Regions from separate parts of the Halalkalibacter sp. HAAS-P013 genome, predicted to be linked through region 3. Evidence: riboswitches for the same ligand, from Rfam matches in the RefSeq annotation. Region 3 holds a riboswitch; each other region holds the start of a gene.
What was found. A riboswitch is a leader RNA that binds a small molecule or an ion and turns the genes downstream of it on or off. The one in region 3 is predicted to bind cyclic di-GMP.
Positions count from the first base shown of each region.

Region 1: another riboswitch for cyclic di-GMP. It lies ahead of AC1FXP_RS16320 (Flp family type IVb pilin); the one in region 3 lies ahead of AC1FXP_RS09420 (type II secretion system protein).
Region 2: another riboswitch for cyclic di-GMP. It lies ahead of AC1FXP_RS00275 (PAS domain S-box protein); the one in region 3 lies ahead of AC1FXP_RS09420 (type II secretion system protein).
Region 4: another riboswitch for cyclic di-GMP. It lies ahead of AC1FXP_RS16250 (chemotaxis protein CheX); the one in region 3 lies ahead of AC1FXP_RS09420 (type II secretion system protein).

Region 1 covers NZ_JBWQTU010000012.1:99,972-105,016, reverse strand. Annotated here, with positions in the region: gene flgL (flagellar hook-associated protein FlgL) at 1-258, shown strand, start outside; gene AC1FXP_RS16345 (DUF6470 family protein) at 279-860, shown strand; gene AC1FXP_RS16340 (hypothetical protein) at 1,169-1,534, shown strand; gene fliW (flagellar assembly protein FliW) at 1,678-2,127, shown strand; gene csrA (carbon storage regulator CsrA) at 2,128-2,352, shown strand; gene AC1FXP_RS16325 (DUF192 domain-containing protein) at 2,403-2,741, opposite strand; cyclic di-GMP riboswitch class I at 2,977-3,059, shown strand; gene AC1FXP_RS16320 (Flp family type IVb pilin) at 3,143-3,316, shown strand; gene AC1FXP_RS16315 (A24 family peptidase) at 3,409-3,900, shown strand; gene AC1FXP_RS16310 (TadE/TadG family type IV pilus assembly protein) at 3,897-4,274, shown strand; gene AC1FXP_RS16305 (pilus assembly protein TadG-related protein) at 4,277-5,045, shown strand, end outside.
Region 2 covers NZ_JBWQTU010000001.1:45,139-50,183, reverse strand. Annotated here, with positions in the region: gene AC1FXP_RS00275 (PAS domain S-box protein) at 1-2,231, opposite strand, end outside; cyclic di-GMP riboswitch class I at 2,355-2,441, opposite strand; gene AC1FXP_RS00270 (restriction endonuclease) at 2,745-3,131, opposite strand; gene AC1FXP_RS00265 (DUF3900 domain-containing protein) at 3,351-4,406, opposite strand; gene AC1FXP_RS00260 (hypothetical protein) at 4,582-5,045, shown strand, end outside.
Region 3 covers NZ_JBWQTU010000005.1:228,583-233,627, reverse strand. Annotated here, with positions in the region: gene AC1FXP_RS09435 (PilW family protein) at 1-492, opposite strand, end outside; gene AC1FXP_RS09430 (prepilin-type N-terminal cleavage/methylation domain-containing protein) at 482-958, opposite strand; gene AC1FXP_RS09425 (prepilin peptidase) at 971-1,711, opposite strand; gene AC1FXP_RS09420 (type II secretion system protein) at 1,799-2,158, opposite strand; cyclic di-GMP riboswitch class II at 2,301-2,384, opposite strand; gene AC1FXP_RS09415 (bifunctional folylpolyglutamate synthase/dihydrofolate synthase) at 2,620-3,915, opposite strand; gene AC1FXP_RS09410 (valine--tRNA ligase) at 4,068-5,045, opposite strand, start outside.
Region 4 covers NZ_JBWQTU010000012.1:82,091-87,135, reverse strand. Annotated here, with positions in the region: gene AC1FXP_RS16255 (methyl-accepting chemotaxis protein) at 1-1,548, opposite strand, end outside; gene AC1FXP_RS16250 (chemotaxis protein CheX) at 1,575-2,036, opposite strand; cyclic di-GMP riboswitch class I at 2,155-2,241, opposite strand; gene AC1FXP_RS16245 (flagellin N-terminal helical domain-containing protein) at 2,507-3,856, shown strand; gene AC1FXP_RS16240 (hypothetical protein) at 3,957-4,514, shown strand; gene AC1FXP_RS16235 (hypothetical protein) at 4,863-5,045, shown strand, end outside.

The sequences.
Region 1 (5,045 bases), on a different contig from region 3:
ATTGATACCATCTATGGTCATGTGAATAATTTTGTTGCTGAGCGAGCAGAGCTTGGGGCTAGAGTAAATCGTGTTGAAATGATGGAAAATCGATTAATGGAACAAGAAGTGATTGCTAAGCGCATTATGTCTAATAATGAAGATGCGGAAATGGAAGAAGTGATTATTAATTTGATGACACAAGAAAGTGTACATCGTGCCGCATTATCAGCTGGGGCAAGAATTATCCAGCCAACGTTAATGGACTTCTTACGTTAATCAGAGAGGAGCAGAGTAGGATGAGGCTACCTTCATTACACATACAACAAACGGATGCCTTAACTGGACTCCGCTCCAATCGACCTGGACTTCACATTAGACAACAAAGTCCAGATCTACACATAACCCAAGAGCATCATGGACTGATTGAAATAAGCAAAACAGCTGCTGTGATGCATATTGATCAAACAGAAGCATTTGCTGATGCCAATCTAGTACCTGCACTAAGGCAAAATAAAGAATATTTAGCTAGTGGCAAAAGTAAAGCCGCTCAGTTTATTTCCCGAACTGTGCAGCAAGGCGATCAAATGATGCGAATTGAAAATGGAACAGGTGCTCTTGCTAGAATTTCTAAGGTGAACAGCGAACCCCCTGAGAAACAAGCGACTCTTGGATATATGCCTCTGTCCATGGACAGAGTGAAGTTTCATTTTCAACCGAGTGATGTCTCTGTACAGGCAAATTACAAGCCAGTTGGAATTCAAGTTGATCGCAAGGAAATACAGATTGACATTCCGAAATGGCAAACAGAAACGTACGTAAAGCAAAAAAATCAAATGTCTTTTCAAGTTGTTGGTGGCAATGTGAATATGGCGTTGTAGAGAAGTCGCTCTGCGAGGCCACGGAAAAGGTCAAAACCGTACCTTTTTCAGTGGCCTACGCACTGCGGCTTTTTTGTTGTTCAGGTAATTAAAAAGCGAACCAAACACATGGCTTTTAAACAAAACCGTCCTGTGGATTTGTTTCATTATTAAGGAAATAAGTAACACCTTTCCCGGGAAATCGACAAAGGAATTGGGGAATAATGGCTTAATATAAGAGCGGAAGTAAGACTGACTTTACAATTTCCCGTCTTCGACATAAACTGATAGAGAGATTAGTGCTCAATAATAATTTGGAGGTGGATGTGATGGAAAAGGAAATCTTAACTCTTTTAAAACAAATGAATGAGAAGATGGACAAGCAGTTTGAACAGATCGATGTTAGGTTTGGTAGGCTTGAAGAAAAGTTAGACAATGTAGATCAGAGATTAGATAGAGTCGAAGAACGATTAGATAGGGTAGAAACTCGTCTCAACCAACATGAACGACTTTTAGAATCTTTGATTAAAATGACTGCTCAAAACACAGAAGACATCACAGCACTCCGAACAGAAACGAATGAACGTTTTGACAAGCTAGAGCTCTCCTACTATAAAATGACTGCTGACATTAACCTCCTATTCCAAGAAACCCAAACAAACAAGCGTGATATTGCATTATTAAAAAATCAATAAGAATCCGCTCCCCACTACGCAAGCTGTTTGTGGGGAATTTTTTTGTTGAGAAACAGCTATTAATTACGTAGAAGAATGACGAATTGTGTTATGGTACAATGAAGCTAATAATAACTAGTACAGATGGAATGAGTGAGGATACGATGAAACTAGAAACGAAATATCAAGGTCAAATTGAAGTAAACGAAGAAAGAGTCATTACGTTTGAAAAAGGGATTCCCGCTTTTGAAAGCGAGACCTCTTTTGTGCTTCTTCCTTTTGAAGAAGGAACGCCTTTTTTTGTCCTGCAATCAACGAAAACAGCAGAAGTTGCCTTCATCTTGATTAGTCCGTTTGAATTTGTCCCTGGTTATCAAGTGAAGCTACCTAACTCCACTCTTGAAACACTTGAGATTGAAAGGTCAGAAGATGTAGCAACATTTGTTATGCTTACGGTAAAAGAGCCGTTTAACGATACAACAGCGAATCTTCAAGCACCAGTCATCATTAATACGAACAAACAAAAAGGGAAACAACTGCTTATGAGTGACAGTCATTATCAAACGAAGCATGCTATTTTTAAAGAGCCTGTAGCAGCGAAGGGGGAAAAGTAAATGCTTGTTCTCTCTAGAAAAATAAAAGAAGCGATTCAAATTGGTGATGACATTGAGCTGAAAATCATTGCCATTGAAGGCGATCAAGTAAAGATCGGAATAGATGCCCCGAGACATGTCGAAATACATCGTAAGGAAGTATACTTGGCGATTCAGGAAGAGAATAGTGCGGCAGCGCAGACGGTTTCAGTGGATGTGTTGAAGGGGTTTTTGAAAGGGAAATGATATGCAAGTAAGCTAGCTATCCTACACAGGAATAGCTAGCTTTTTCTATGTTAAAACACAATGGCATCTCCTCTTTGAAGTGAGTAGGTGGATATCGTGCCAGCAGGTAACTCTAACACAGAAGTTGCCTGTTTTATGGGGAAGATCATCGTCCATGGCTGGACTTTTTCTTTTAAATGGACAATTTGTTTCTTGTCATTTAAAAAAACAACATCAATGGGAAAGAACATAAAAAACATATGAATCGAATTACAAGGTGCAAGGAGGATTCCTTCGTTCACAATTGGCTTAATACGAAACATCAAGCCTTTTAACCTTTTATAGAAGGTCTCATATTTCATAATGGTAATTGGCGTTTGAATAGTTTTATTTTCAGAAATGATTTTCATAGCAAAGCACGACCTTTTTTCGAACTTAAAAAGCTGGATATATTAGATATTTATGGAATGGTAGGAATATTTTAGAGAAAAACAGGCAATATGTTAGGTTTTTGATAAGGTTATTACCAAAATAATGTAATAGATGAAGAATTTTGTCATTGTTGATCAGACTAAGCAGATGTATTATCAAATTACAAACAGCGCCGTAATTTTACATAATGTTACACAGTTGATTGTAGACAAATAATGAAAAGGGCAAACCAGTGGAAACGTTGGGACGCAAAACTATAGGGGCTTTTATCTTAGATATGCCAGCCAGTTGCCGGAAATAGTAACTTACATACTATTCTTCGGGGAGTAGTATTTTTTTATGCAGTTATACAAAAAACATTTTTAGGGGGACTCACATTATGATGAGCAAAGTTATGAAGTTTTTTAAAGAAGAAGAAGGACAAGGTATGACTGAGTATGGTTTGATTTTGGGGGTTATTGCTATTGGAGTAGTTGCGGTTTTAGGGTTCTTCCGTGATGATCTAATAGAGGTATTTGATGCTGTTAGAGGTTCATTATTTGGTGAAGATTAAATAGTTTTAAAACGACTTAACTAAATTAAAAAGCCTACTTTTAGGAGCATTTGTTCCATGAGAAGTAGGCTTTTTTTTCGAGGTGATACACAATGACATTATTTATCTTATTCCTAGCCCTAGGCATTTCCCTATTCACAGACATCAAAAATCGTAAAATCCTTAACATCGTAACCCTCCCAGCGATGCTATTAGGGTTGATCCTTAACACCATCATTTACGGCTGGGAAGGTCTTCTACTAAGTTTCCTAGGTCTACTAATTGGCTTCTGTTTACTCGTCATCCCTTACGCATTAGGAGGTATGGCAGCAGGTGATGTGAAACTTCTTATGGCAATTGGAGCGCTGCAAGGACCAGCTTTTGTCTTCGGATCTTTCTTATATACAGCTATATTTGGCGGAATCATTGCTCTCATTATATTAGTAACAAAAAAGGAATTACTAAGTTCATTAAAGCGCATTCTCTTCACCCTTCGTTTAAAAACATTGGATGGATTAAATAAAGATGAAATGCACCATGCCTTTCCATATGGTGTTGCGATCGTGTTGGGGACTGTGTGCTATTCGGGAGTGAATTTGCTGTGATTCGGTCAGAAAAGGGTCAAGCAGTTGTTGAATTAGCATTAACCCTCACGATCCTTGTTTTTTTGATATTTGGGATTATCGATTTTGGACGGATTTTCCATGCGTATTTGACACTTGAGCATGCTAGTCGGGAAGGGGCTAGAGTAGCTAGTGTTGGTGGGACAAATGCGGAAGTGGTATTACGCATTAAAGAAGCGTCGCCTTCATTACGCGCTGAAAATATAACCATTGCGCCCATTACAACAAGCCGGACACGAGGTTCGTATGTAACGATAGATCTATCATATCCTATTTCCTTTTCGATTCCTTTATTCAGAAGTGTGTTACCTGACCCTCTTACAGTTAGATCCAAAACGGTGATGAGGGTGGAATGAGGATGAAGAGGTTTCTTAAGCAGGAAGAGGGAGCGGTCATTGTTTTAGTTGCATTATGTATGACGATGTTTATAGGCTTTATGGCATTAGTTATTGATATGGGGTCTCTTTATCTTGAAAAAAGTAGACTTCAAAAGATTGCAGATGCTGCCGTGCTAGCTGCGGCTCAAGAACTCCCCGAAAATCGTGATAAATCAATGGAGATAGCTCGACAAACAATTCTGATGAATAATGGAGAGCCAGCCCATTTTCAAACGAGCATTAATCAAAGTAACTCCTTAGTTGAAGTAATCGGAAGCCAAAAAGGAACGTTGTTTTTTGCTAAAGCACTTGGAATCAAAGAGCCATTGATTCAAGCGAGTGCGGCTGTCCAGCTTCAGCCACTTTCGTCGGGGAAAGGTGCCATTCCATTAGGCGTTCAACCTTCTATGGATTTGTCCTTCGGTGCAGTTCAAACGTTAAAAGTAAGCGATTCTGCAAGCGGAAACTTTGGAGCAATCGCGCTGACAGGGACTGGTGCTAGAAACTACGAAACCGACCTAAGAAATGGGTATGAGTTTGAACTAAAAGTAGGAACAGTTCTCGGTACGCAAACGGGGAATTTAGCTGGTCCAACAAGGGATGCGGTCACGCCACGAATTGCAGCTTGCCCGAATGCAACGTATTTGGATTACCCGCCAGGCTGTCAAAGAGTTGTCTTAATACCAATCTTTGAACCAGTACAAGCAGATCAAAACCAAATTAAACAAGTTCGCGTCCTTGGGTTTGCAT
Region 2 (5,045 bases), on a different contig from region 3:
TCTCCGAGTGGGATAATTAAACCTTTTTCTTCTGCTAGTGGAATAAATTCAGCTGGCGAAATAAGATCTAAACTACAATGATTCCATCGAACGAGTGCCTCCATGGAAACCATTTCCCCTGATGTAATATCTACAATAGGCTGATACTCTAGCACAAAGTCCTTTTTCACTAATGCTTGGCGGAAATCATTTTCTAAGATGGCTTTTCTTAACGATTGCTGATCCAACTCTTGTTTAAACACCGCATAATTATTCTTTCCCCGTTCCTTAACATGGTACATCGCGGTATCTGCTTGCTTAATGATTGTCTCAACATCGAGATCATCTTCTCCATTATAAAAGGAAAGTCCAATACTAACAGTTAAATGAAACTCAATATCTTGAAAAACAAACGGTTCTTTTAACGCATGAATGATTTTTTGGGCTACATCTGTAGCATCTTCTATTTCCTTTATCTCAGGAAGCAGTATTGTAAATTCATCCCCTCCCAGTCGAGCAACCGTATGATCACTGTCAACAAATCCATGCAGCCTAGTTGACAGTTCATTTAATAATTGATCCCCAGTTTGATGTCCCAGTGAATCATTCACCGATTTAAAGCCATCTAAATCTAAAAATAGGACAGCCATTAAATCCTTTTCTTTTTGACAGTGCTTCCATGCTTGATGGAGTCGATCACGAAATAATGTTCGATTTGGAAGTCCTGTCAGTTGATCATAGTATGCCATATATTCAATTTCTTTTTCCTGTTTCTTTTGTTCTGTAATGTCTTTTGCAATTCCAAAAATACCGACAACCTCACCATCGACATAAATAGGAACATTCGTTACATTAATATAAACTTTTTGTCGCTGCTTATTAATAATTGCACTTTCATAATTTTGCGGTGATCCCTCTTTGGTCTTTTCAAAGTACTGAAGTGTTTTTTGTAAATCCTCTACTGAAATCATGGAATGAAAAGACATGTTCTGTATTTCTTGGGTGGTATAGCCTGTTAACTTCTCACAGGATGGATTTGCCTCTATAAAATGACCTTCTAAATCCATTGAGTAAACGGTATCATAGTTATATTCATAAAGGGACTTATAACGTTGTTCACTTTCAATGAGCTGATTCTGTAATTTTTTCTGTTCCGTAATATCTTTATAAATAGCAATTGCCACAGCCTCAGGGTGCTTAACAGCCTTATAGGAAGCTAAAATATCAATGTTCTTTCCATTTTTATGAACTCGCTGAACCTCATGATCAGAAATAGATTCTCCGTCTTTGAACTTACGAAGCAGCGCCTGTTGATCTTTTTTAAAATGTTCAGGTATAATCGTATGCTCGGGAGATTGCCTGAGCTCATCTTCTGTCCAACCAAACATTTTGACAAATTGACTATTCGCTTTTATGATGCTGCCATCGTGGGCAATCATAAAGATGGCATCCGATGTATTTTGAAAGATTAACTCTAATTCATCGTGTTTTTCACGCAGTTGTTGTTCTGTCTGCTTCTGCTTGGTAATATCTTTAGCATTGCCGTAAACCCCAACAATCTGTCCATCGACATACATTGGCGAATTGGTCACATGAATGTCAAGACACTGACCTTTCTTGTTAAAGAATTGAATCTCATAGTTTTGAGTCATTCCTTGCTTTGCTTTTTCGAAATACGCGATCGTTTTTTCTAGATCTTTTGGTGCAATGAGAGAATGAAAAGAACCTTCTACCATTTCTTTTTCCGTGTAACCTGTAAGTCTTTCACCTGACGGATTCATTTCAAGGTAATTTCCTTTTAGATCCATAGAGTAAATCGCATCTTTATTATCATACAAAAGGGACTTGTAGCGTTGCTCACTATCTGATAACTTCTTTAGAAACTCTCTTTGATGGGTCATCTCCATCACTGTTCCGATAATAACTTGTTCTCCATCCAGCTCTGCTGTTGTTCCATGCATATCGACATCAACAAAACTTCCATCCTTCTTTATTCCACAAGCCTGATATCGAACGCTCTTTATTTCTTGATTGATTCTCTTAGTGAGCTGTCTTTGAATGAAAGGAATATCCTCAGAGGAAAATAAATCATATATCGTAAATTCTTTTTCCAAAATTTCTTCTTTTGAATAACCAAAAAGAGAGGAAAAGGCTTTATTTACATAAACTAATTTTCCATCTTGATAAATATAATGACCTGTATCTAAATATTCAAGAACCATATTTGAATAACTTTTTTCATCTTTCAACATTGTAGTAATATCCTCCTAAAACGAATAAAGAGTTTGAAATAATGACCATTTATAACCGTTTTACCATAAAAAAAGCTGCTATTTATTAAACAGCAACTGTCAAAAATATTAAATTCTAACATTTATGGCAGCCTGGCAATCCTAGTTATTACAAACCTTAGACTCATAGCTTTACGCCCTTACCTTTCGATAAGTTTGCCATATCAGGCATGCGGAAAAGCCTATGAAATAGCTTTTAGCTGAGACCAGAGATGGAAGTTTAGAGTCCCTAAGAAATTCATTGATAATCCGGATTGAACCTATATTCAGAACAGGTCCTAAAAAGAACAAAGTACCGGTAATCCCGGCAAATAATTTTCGCGTTCCAAAGGAACTCTAAAAAACATGTGTATATGGTTCGATTCTCCACTTTAAAGCTCATATGGGAACGATAAAAAGTACCTAGTATAAAAACTTCCCTATCCTTACAACCTCTAATTTTCAGTAATATGGTTCATGAAATTATACTTCTTATTATTCATCCTTGAAATAATCATAGTCAATAGACTTCACAACAAATGTATTACTAATATCTACCCCAACATTATGATCAATCATTAATTTTGCCAATTCTGTTCCATCTATTAATATAATTTTCTTTGCTTCTAATCGTTCAGCATATTGTCTGGAATTTTCTGTAAAGTAAGAGGTTGTAATAAACACACCCTTTCTTGCAGCATAACGTTTAGCTTGAACATAGATATTATCAAGACCTAGTTTATCTTCTTTGATAACACCATCTAGCCCTTCGTCGTTTGATCTTTGTGTAACTTTTCCATCCCCATATCCCATTTCTGTTAGCAACTCAACAACTATATCCTCAAATTTCATCCAGTGAACTTCCCTTAACTTCTTTAACAAATTATCTGCAAGTTCATTTTTTAATTCATTTAGTTTTTCTTTAACAACCGTTAAAGGATCAACAACTTTCTCTAATTCTTCAAAGCGGAGGATTTACACTCACATATTGAGTGCCTTGTAATATAGGAAACCTTTTCAATTGATTTTTTTGATCAAACAGCGGTCATAATTGGGGTCACAATTGGGCTCAAAAACCTTTATTTTAAGCGCTATTTCTCCCTACTTCCCAATCTTCCTCAACACGTCCTCCAAGCTCTCAGGCTTCAAAAACTCCACTGGCGAATGCCCCTTCTCAAAATTTAGGCTGAACCCTTCCACTAACAACACATACTTCCCATTCACCTTCGCAATGTGAATGTTTTCACCAAAGTCAGATAATAGCCCCTTCACTTGAACCTCATCTAATTTAAAGCTAAGACTAATTTCCGGGGCTTGCTCGACAAGGTGGGCAGAGGCTTCTACCACCTGCTCTGTCGTCCATTTCTCCTGTAATTCACGCTTTGGTGTGTTTGCCCATGCTTCAATGTATTCCTCTTCCTTCACCCGTTCTTCACTTTCTTCTTGATACGTTTCAGCGATGTGCTGTTGGGCGAATTGTATGACCTGTTCTCTCATAATTTCTGGCATTGATTGGTGATACTCAACGAATTTCAAGAAATCTTCGAAGTAGCGTGCATGAGAAGATTGGTGGATTTTCAGCTCCCATTCTTCAAGCATACCCTCTTCCGGCATGTAGGGGTATTGGATTGATTTCATGTTTTTTGTTGTGATCGCTCGTTCAACGTTACGAATCATCGTTTTTTCATCTGTAATGGTTGCTACTTTTTGTTCAAAATCACATTTTAAAACAAAGACAAATGGTTCATCAAAGTATTTATTAAATTTAGCTCGAAGAACAAGTAGTGCTCCTCCCCTTATCGCACTTGTATCCATATAAGCTTGAACCAACTCTTCACTGCTATTTTTAAAATCATCTATTGAAGCAGCTGAACGAATTCGATGAAACATATTATAATTAGGGTTTGTTTCTAGATCATATCCTGGTTCCACAATAAACCGACCGATTTTCGTTGGGACTGAATCTGACTTTGGGTTCCGGTCTACTTTTCTTTTCGCGACTTTCATTAATTCGCCATCAAGAAATTCTTTTAACGCACTATCTATGTACATCACTTCATCTAATGTTTGATAATGCTTAAAGCGCTTATCTGCTTGCTCTCCTTGTCCGTCGACTTGAACGACAAAGAAGGATAAATAATTAATCGTAAAATCCATAAAATCACCTAGTTCCTCAAATTAAGCACTATAAAATTAACGTACAAATTATATCATTGTTTTTCTATAATGTCTTTTATTCAAGTGTACGTATATGACCGCTTTCACATCATGTTGGGCTCCTGCATAGGATGGTATCGTTTCTTCTAAAATCCGTATAAAGGAGATTAGAACAATGGAATTAACAATTGCACACTGGTTATATTTAGCCGGAACATGCTTAATTATTTTAACAATGTTATTTAGGCAAAATGTAGTTGTTCCAGCCATATTAATGAGTTTTCTAATTGGGTGGGTGTACAACGGATCTTTTTTAAGCGGTGTTCAAGCGATCTTTAATGCAAGTTTAACTGCAGCCGGAGAGCTATTTCATATTTTTTTAATTATCGCTATAATGACCGCTTTACTACAGTCGTTAAAATCGATTGGATCTGACGAACAAATGGTCATACCTTTTCAAAAAGTCATGAAAAACGGACATCTTTCTTTTTGGATTCTTGTTTTAGTAACTTATTCAATTTCGTTATTTTTCTGGCCCGCCCCGGCCGTACCACTAATCGGAGCATTGCTAATTCCTGTTGCGATCAAAGCTGGTTTGCCGCCAGTTGGTGCAGCATTAGCTATTTCGTTAGCTGGTCA
Region 3 (5,045 bases):
ATTAAACCGATTATAAAAAATAGTACTAGTAAGTTCGATACTTCTTCCTGACTTTTCAATTGCGAGAATGACCTCAACCAAATTAGGTCTGTCGCTGTCACCTTCCATGATCTCAAACTTACTGATATCTTCAGAAAGAATGTTGCCATTTTCACCAAGTCTCATCGTACCCTTACCGTCTATTTCTTCATACGTTAAATAAACATCAGAGCACCTATTTTCCTCTACATCATTTTCAGAAATACAAACCAATTCCCATTTATTTGCTGACTGAACTTTTGTCCAAACAACATTTTTATCACGCATTTTTTCTGTGATCCTTTCCATAATAAAACGCGCTTCTCGTTGTAGATCATTTTGCACTGAAACTTCTCTTTCTGTATTCATAGCTAATGAAACCATCATGACAATTGGGGTTGTGACAGCAACCATAATGACAATAGTGACAAGAAGCTCAATTAACGTTACACCGCGCTCGTTGTTAAAAAGCATCTTTCTTCACCACCGTTATTAGTTCAACCTCATTCAACTTCGTAAACATACCACTTTCAGGCCCAGAAGAGATAAGAGAAAAATTGGATACCTTTACTGAAACTTCGTTAAAGCTGAGATTAGCCGAATATGGAAGGACCGTTACCTCAATTGTATAGTCTCGTGAACTATTCAAGTTTTCTTTATAAATATTAGGTAAGCTATAATCAGCATCTGAGCAAGCTGCAGATTTACCTTCACTATTCCAACAATACACGCCTTCATGATGAAACCCACCGTCTGAGTCATTTAACCTGGCCTGTTCGATTACAGTCTGAGCAATATAGGCATTTCGTGTATCTTGGTCTTGACTGACAGTACGAGAAAACGTACCTGTCATAATCGTTAGTAGAGGAACGAGGATGATTCCAGCTATAACAATCGCCACAAGCAGTTCAATTAACGTTACACCTTTCTCATCTCCCATCCTACTACCTCCCTACCAAAAGCTTGTATACCAATTCCAAATATCAAATCCAAATAAATAGGCAGCTATCGTTCCAATAAAGATAAAAGGTCCAAAGGCAATCGGTTGTTTCCGTTTCACTACTCCTGTCAGCAACAAAATTCCACCAACAACAGCACCAGCAAATGAAGCAAGCACAAGACTCATGACCGTCAGCCAAGGACCAAGTGCAACCCCAATAGCTGCATAAAGCTTTATATCGCCACCACCCATGCCGCCACGACTGGCAATTGCGATTACTAGTAACAATACAAAACCAACAACCCCACCAGCTAGATAATACCAAAATGGCTCACTTCCAATAAATAAACGACTAATGAGTAAAACAACAAACATTGGTATAGTCACCACATTAAGGATCAGTTGTTCCCGAATATCCGTTAATACGGAAATAACTAATAAAACGGTAAGGATAAGAGCAGGGATCAACTCCCATTCAAACCCAACAAACGTATAGACAACAAAGACAGATGTAGCTGTCAACAGCTCTCCAAATGGATATAAAGGAGAGATCTTCACTTTACAATAACGACATTTCCCTTTTAAAAAGAGATAGCTGAAAACTGGTATTAGATCAAAAGCTGATAGCTTATGTTTACAATGTGGACAATGAGAAGGAGGGAAAGCAATCGATTCTTTTTTTAATAGACGAATGGCAACGACGTTGAAGAAGCTGCCGAGTAGTAGTCCTATACAAAAAACGTAAAAATCCATAATAAACAAATTAAACTTTCCCCCTTTTTTAAAATAGCTGTCGTAAATAGGACGACAGCTATCAAATATAACTTTCTATACTCTTGATCAAGGAGTACTATATGTTATAGTACCACTATTAGTTAATGTAACATTAGTAATAACATGCCAACTAGGGATATCAGATAAATACTCTGGAACTAAAGGTGACTCATTAGTAATTAAAGCTTCCCTATCTGCTGCTGCCGTTGGTAAATCATTATTAGGATCAATTAGATATCTATTAACTGCATCTTGAAGTAATTGGACATTCCTTACATCAGTATTAAGATCTGCTTCATCGGTACCCGACATCACCATCGGAATAACAATCGCAGCAATAATACCTAAAATAACAATAACAACCAATAACTCAATAAGTGTTAAACCTTTTTGATTTTTAAGACGTTTTTGAATAAGCTTTCTCATTCTATTTACTCCCCTTTTTCACCTTATAAATATATGTCAAAAGCAGGCGGGCCCACCGTGCTTTTTCGACCACAAAAATATCCACCTTTATCCAATAACAGCATATTTGGCATAAAAAAAGACCTCATTTACTACTAATTAGCAAAATCAAGGTCGGTTGCACCAGTTGCTCTATACGACTTAGGTGCCCACATACAAGTCATATTTCATCGCGTTCCAAATATGTAATATTGTTAAACTTAGTTTAATTTCATAGTGTCTTAATGTCAATACTATTATCCTACTAAACGGCAACATTCCAGTACTTTCAACAATTTTGTCAATATTTAAACTGGACTTTCGTCACACTTTTCCAAAAATTTCAGCAATTTTAAATCTCCTCTCCTTCTTTTTACCTATTTGCCCTTATCAAAAAAAGAACTCACTAGTTTTACCTAGTGAGCTCCTTTCCCCTTTTCACTCTACTCCTTCAACCACTTACCCCTTACAGAAGAAATAAAGTATAGAGAACCTGCAACAATAAGCATTTCATTCTTTTTTAATGCCTGTACTTCCTCTTCTAAAGCTTTCTGCCAATCATCTTCAAAACGTTTATTTATTACAGATGCTTGTTCGTATAATGCCTTACTAGTAGCTGCTCGGAAGAAATCAAAGCTAGTAAATGTAAACGAGGCATTCATTCGTTCAAACGGCTTTAATAAAATACCCATATCTTTTTCTTTCGTTGCCGCAAGTAAAAAACGATATGTTTGTTCTGGGTAATGAAGCGTGAGCGTTTTTTCTAGCGATTCCATCCCTTCTTTATTATGCGCACCATCAATCACGATAAGTGGATCTTCGCTTACTTGTTCAAAACGCCCTATCCAAGTTGTTGCACGTAATCCTTTGCAAATCGAAGACATAGGAATACCAAAATTATAATTCTCCACCAATATTTCCAAAGCTCTTATCGCTACGGCCGCATTTTCTCTCTGATGTGGCCCAGACATTTGAATGGTTACATCATTTATTTGGTTATTCATTCTTTCATAAGAGAAAACTTGAAATCTTCCTTCAATTCGAATTAAGGTTTCGTTAAAATCAATTCCAAGTTGCGTATAAGGAGCCCCAACATTGCGCGAAACATCCCCTATAATCTCCTGAGCCTTTTTTTGCGAGACACCTGATACGATCGGAACACTTGGTTTTATAATCCCTGCTTTTTCAGATGTGATTTCAGGAAGCGTTTCCCCTAATATGTGCATATGGTCAAACCCGATTGATGTAATGACTGACACTAATGGAGTAATAACATTGGTTGAATCATACCTACCGCCTAAACCGACTTCAAGTAAAACAATGTCTGGCTTAGCAATCGTAGCAAAGTAATAGAAAGCAATCGTTGTGATGACTTCAAATTCAGTAGGGCTTCCAAGTTCGGTACTCGCTAATTCTTCAACTAACGGTCGAATTTGTTTTCCAGCTTCAACTAGTGCTGCCTCCTCAATAGGGTTTCCGTTAATCGAAATCCGTTCTTCAAAACACTCAATGTACGGGGATGTAAAAGTTCCTACTTTATAACCAGCTTGTTCGAGAACATGTCTCATAAAGCTTACAGTCGAGCCTTTGCCATTCGTTCCACCTATATGAACTGCTTTTATTTTTTGTTCAGGATGTTCAAGACGCTCAAGCATCCACTCCATTCGTTTTAATCCTGGTTTTATTCCAAATGGGAGCAACGAATGGATCCATTCAATCACTTCTGTTCCTGTTTTCACTGTAGACCCCAACCTTCTTTCGAAAAATCTTCTCTTAATAGTACCTTAGAAGCCTATTGAATGAAATGCGATCATCTTTTTAAAAGAAATAATGATCTCACCAATTATAAACTTAAAAGAAAGAAAGCCCAAAGAGCTTTCTTTCTTTTTCATTATGCTTTTAACTCAGCTATTCTTTCTTGCACCGTTTCGCGTTTAGCGATATAGTCAGCCTGCTTGGCTTTTTCTTCTTCAATCACTTTTGCAGGTGCTTTTGCAATAAAGCCTTGGTTTCCTAATTTCTTTTCAACACGTTCAACTTCTTTATTTAATTTATCCAGTTCTTTTTCTAATCGAGCAATTTCAGCATCTAAATCTAGTAACCCAGCAAGAGGTAAAAATAATTCTACACCTGAGAGAACTTGTGACATTGACTTTTCAGGCGCCTTCACATCTATTCCTATATCAAGCTTACTCGGATTACAGAACTTTTCAATATAGCTTTGGCCTCGTGTTAATTTCCCTAACACATGATCATCTTTAGCATGAACGAGTAACTCAATTTGCTTGCTCATTGGAACGTTTAGCTCCGCTCTCGTATTACGAACAGAACGAATCATTTCCTTAAGCAGTTCCATATCCTCTACGGCCTCTTCGAACATATATGCTTCCTGCTTCTTAGGCCATGCAGCAATGGTAATTGATTCGCCTTTATGCGGCAAATGCTGCCAAATTTCCTCGGTAATAAATGGCATCATCGGATGAAGTAATCGCATCGTTTGGTCTAATACGTAGGCAAGAACAGAACGTGTTGTTTTCTTAGCCGCTTCGTCCTCTCCGTATAACGGTAACTTCGCCATTTCAATATACCAATCACAGAAATCATCCCAAATGAAATTGTACAGAAGGCGTCCTACTTCACCGAATTCATACGCATCGATTAAGCGTGTTACATCAGCAATCGTTTCTTGAAGACGAGTAAGGATCCATTTATCAGCAATGGTCTTCTCACCGCTTAAATCAATTTCTTCATACGTTAATCCTTCCATATTCATTAACGCAAATCGTGAAGCGTTCCAAATCTTATTTCCGAAATTCCACGTTGATTCGACCTTTTCCCAGTAAAAACGCAAGTCATTTCCCGGGGAACT
Region 4 (5,045 bases), on a different contig from region 3:
TGTACCAATGGCAATTTGCTGAACGGCAACAGACACTTCATCGACTTGAGTGAAAATGTCATTGATGGAAGAAGAAATTCCCTGGAACTCTTTCCTAGCTTCTGTCGCATACACAAGTCCTTGCTGGACCGTGTCACGGCCTTCAGCCATCGAAGAAACAGATCGTTGAATATCATTTTGTATATCTTTGATTAACGTACTAATTTGTCCAGCTGATTGGTGCGACTGTTTTGCTAGTTTACGAACTTCAGCCGCTACAACAGCAAACCCTCTTCCGTGCTCTCCGGCTCGAGCTGCTTCAATTGCTGCGTTTAACGCAAGCAAATTCGTTTGGTCTGAGACAGCTGTAATGAGGGAGATGATTCTACCGATTTCGCTCGACTTTTCCTCTAAGTTCGAAATAACTGTAGTTGTTGCATGAGCTTGGTTGTTAATGGCATTCATTTGGTCGACTGTCTTTTCAACAATCTCTAACCCATTATTCGATTTCTGCCTAGCCGTGTTTGTTGCTTCTGAAACAGAAAAGATGTTCCTAGCGATTTGTTCAACCCCAGCAGAGATTTCATTCGCTGTATCATTCGCACTTGCTGTACTCTCGGCTTGCTTTTCAGCGCCTGAAGCAACAGATTGAATCGATTCTGTAATTTGGTCAGTTGCTTTTGCCGATTCGTTGGCACTTGCATTAAGTTGCTCAGATGAAGCTGCAACTTGTTCAGAGTTCGTCTGAATGTTTGAGATCATCTCTCTTAAATTGTCGGTCATCTTGTTAAATGACTCGTTTAACTCATGAATTTCGTCTTTGCTTTTTATGTTCATTCGCGACACAGCTAAGTCTCCGGAAGCAACTTGTTTTGCTAGAGCGTTTAGATTAATAATTGGTTTTGCGATGAGGTTAGAAACAAAAATCCCACTTACAATGGCAAGTAAGAAAGCGGCGATACTAACGACAAGAACCAAAAAGGAAGCTCCTTGTGCCATTTGACTTACTTCAGCTTGTCTATTTCCTAGTATCTCTCCTTCAAACGCAGTGAGTGTCTGAGATACCTCGCGCATTTCCATACTAATTGGCAAAACATTTTCATTTGCTACGTGAATCGCATGATCATGCATAGAACTCGAAATGTTAATCGCTCTTTCGGATTCACTCAGGAAAATATTATTGAGTGTTGCAAGTTGGTCTAGATGACTTACTGTTTCTTCTAAGAACGTTAAGTTACGAGCCTGTTCAATTAAACTATGTATCTCTCGATTATTTGCATTCATTTCTTCAATAAATACTTCTTCTTCAAATAATAAGTAAGCATTGAGATCACTTGCTTGGTTACTAATTAATGTTTCAATATCCTGACTAATAGAGCGAATCTCATACACATTTTCAACTAAATACGTGTATGAATCGTTCGTTTGCTTAAGGTTATAAAAGGAAATGAAACTAGCAATCCCAAATAAAAGGGCAATTAAAAGAAAACTGCTAATCAATTTCTTTCTTATGGTAAGATTCATGAACTTAGTGCGTTTTTCGGAATTCTTTTCTTTGCTTAATTCCATGGGTTAGCCTCCAAGTGAAATTACGATTAATCTATTAATAAATATATATCAATATTCCCAGTGTTAACCAATGTGATAGGGACTTGCATGCCTTTGTCGAACTCAGTTAGGATCGTGCTTTCTTTCATAACAAAAGGAACAGTAATATCTGTAGTCACACCATACTCATCAATGATGGTCGAAAAACATCCGGCTATCATATTACCTAACTCACCTATAAACGAGTCTAGCATCTCGCCCTCAAGTGATAACCCGAACATGGATTGACCAATTGCCGAGAAGACTGATAAATCTCCAGTCATGACTAACTTCCCTTTAATATCACCCGTAATTTTAATGAAAACACCATAATCGAGAAAAATTGATTGTCCAGTAATTTGTGGAAAGGAATTTGTTAGATGGAGAGGGACGACATTTTTCATAGAGGTAATGATGCCTTGTAGTAAATTAATATTTGTCTGATATGTCATATCTGTTGTAGAAATCATATTCATCCTCCTTATCCTTATTAGAGTAGTTTTTTGCTGAAAAATATTGTGTACTAAAAATGGCTACTCCTAAAAACAGGAATAGCCAAATAAACATAGTATGTACACTATCATTTTGTTTGGTAACCAGGCGAACATAGTATGGTAATACCTTAGTCCCTAGGCTTTGCGTCCTACACTTTCGAGTAGTTTGCCTTTTTCAATTATATATGTAGAGCTTTTGCCTTATTATCATATACTGAAAAATATGCTAATTCAACTGATTCTACAAATTTCTACAAGGTTGGTACAGAAAAAATAGAAAAATAATGAAAAAGATTTAGAATTTGCTAAACATCTACCAATGTCCGTCCGATAATAGAGTTGTAAAGCTGAAAGTGCGTATGGCGGCCGACATAGGTGCTTGAGGCTTAAAATTAAAGATCCCGACACAAGGACGTGGAGGGAGTACATTCAAGGAGGAAATTTAGATGATTATTAATAACAATATTCCAGCGTTGAACACTTATCGTCAGATGGGCGTTAACCAACAAAACGGACAAAATGCAATGGAGAAACTAGCTTCAGGTCTTCGTATTAACAAAGCAGGAGACGATGCAGCAGGTCTAGCAATCTCTGAGAAAATGCGTGGACAAATTCGTGGTTTGGATCAAGCTTCTCGTAATGCTCAGGATGGTATTTCTTTAATTCAAACAGCTGAAGGTGCTCTACAAGAAACACACTCAATCCTTCAACGTATGCGTGAGTTAGCTGTTCAAGCTTCAACCGACACTAATACCAAAGAGGATCGCGGAGAAATTCAAAAAGAGATTGATCAATTAAAAGAAGAAATTGATAGAATTGGTAATACAACTGAATTTAATACAAAGAAATTAGTTGATGGATCACAATCACAAAAAGCTGAATTAACAGCTGGTGGAACAAGCATCCAAGGTGCAAAAGCTGTAAATGCTATGAATGAAGGAACATATGATGTGAGTGTAGCATCAAGTGCAGCAGTTGCAGCAAACGTTAATGACAGTGGTACTGGTATTGATGACGCTGCTATAACAGCATTTGGTTCAAATGTGGATATTGGTGACTCTTTTAATATTATAGTAGAAGAAGGTACAAACTCAGGTAAGAAAATTACATTACAAGATAAAGAAGGTAACTTACTTCAACAATTAGATGATCAAGATGTCACAGGTGCAATCACAATTGGTGGGAATGATGGTCTAACTATTGGAGCTGGCTCAATAACTGGTAACGGGAATGTTACTATGGATTTTGGTATGGAAGCTACTTTTACTGTTGAAAAAGCAGGAGTGCAGCTTGATCAACAAACTGTTACATCAACAGACGGTAAAGTTAATGTTGGTGGGTTCCAACTTACTGTAGATAATTCGTTAAGCGACGCTACAAACGGTGCTATTGAAGTAAAAGGTGCTGCTCTTCAATTTCAAATTGGTGCAAATGAAAATCAGTCAATTCGTTTAGCTATAAGTGATATGAGATCAGGAGCTCTTGGGGTGGAAGGTGTTAAAGTAGATTCACACGATAATGCTAAGGCAGCCATTACGACTATTAATACTGCTATTGAATCTGTTTCTGCTGAACGTTCTAAATTAGGTGCTACTCAAAACCGCTTAGATCATACTATTAATAACTTAAATACGTCAGCTGAAAACCTTCAAGCTGCAGAATCTCGTGTTCGTGACGTAGACATGGCTCGTGAAGTAATGGAAATGACGAAGAACAACATTCTTTCTCAAGCTTCTCAAGCAATGCTTGCACAAGCTAACCAAGCTCCACAAGCTGTATTACAATTACTTGGATAATTTTAATATTCAACTTAAGGGAGGCTCTAGATATGCTAGGGTCTCTTTTTATATAGGGATGATTTTCATAGACAAATAAAAAGAAAAAGAGGTATCTATCTTGTCAATAAAAGAGTACTTGGTTAAACCAACTGAATTGCAGATAAAAGATTATATAGCTAGTGACTCTCTTGAGAAGTATATTTTAAAAGTTAAAGATATTTTGGATATTCAAGAAATGGATACGATGTTCGATCTATTTGAAAATAGTGAAGTAAAACTGAAAAGCTGTACAGTAGCAACTATTAGGAGTATTAAGGAATTTAAGGATTCAAAAAAAATATTTTTAAATACAAGAAGGATTGCCGAAGATTGTACTAAAAGATTTGAACTAATTTATAATGAAAAAAGTATATTCTATAAAATAGTTAAAGTTTATGTTAGGTTAGCAATAGTTCATGAGTTAGTTCATGTTCAGCAAATAAAGATGGGGAAGCTAAGTGAGGAAATAGTTAAGTCTGAATCTGAAAAACTATACGCAGATAGAATTCATGAAAAAGAAGCCTTAGAAGTAGCAGATAGTATAGTATCTTGCAGTGATGAATTTTCAAAGAATATTATTGAAAATATGAATGGAAAGTTTATTTCGGAAAGTATAAATGAACTTATAACTAGGTAGACATAAAACATTTAGTGAGCTTTAGATTCATATTTTAGAGGTGTTCATAAGACTCTTTCAACCGGAGAAACGTTGGGACGGTTCTTGTGTTTCAAAGAGCAGGGTCCTTACTCTAAAGCGTTTCCTGCGTACAACTAGATATTAGAAACAAATGATCCAACGCCTCGACTTCCATTATGAGATAGGGGCTATTTCTATTTTTAGGGAAATGTGAATGAGAAGGTATAGCTACAATTGCTAGTGAGCTGTAGATATATTAGTAGGTATGTTTGGAAATTGTCAGTTTTCTATATGCGATAGTATGAAATAATGAAGTAAATAAGTTTATGAAGAGGATAGGTTGATATCATGAACAAGGACTTGCATCAAAAGAAACAGTTTCTCGAAGAACAGCTTCAATGGACGAAAGAACGAGACAGCATCTTAGCTCAAATAGAAGAGAAATTATATGAGATGAAAGACATTGCAGAGACTGCTCTAGTAAATAAGCTTTCTACTTCAGAAACTGAGAAACTTAATCGACAACTCCAC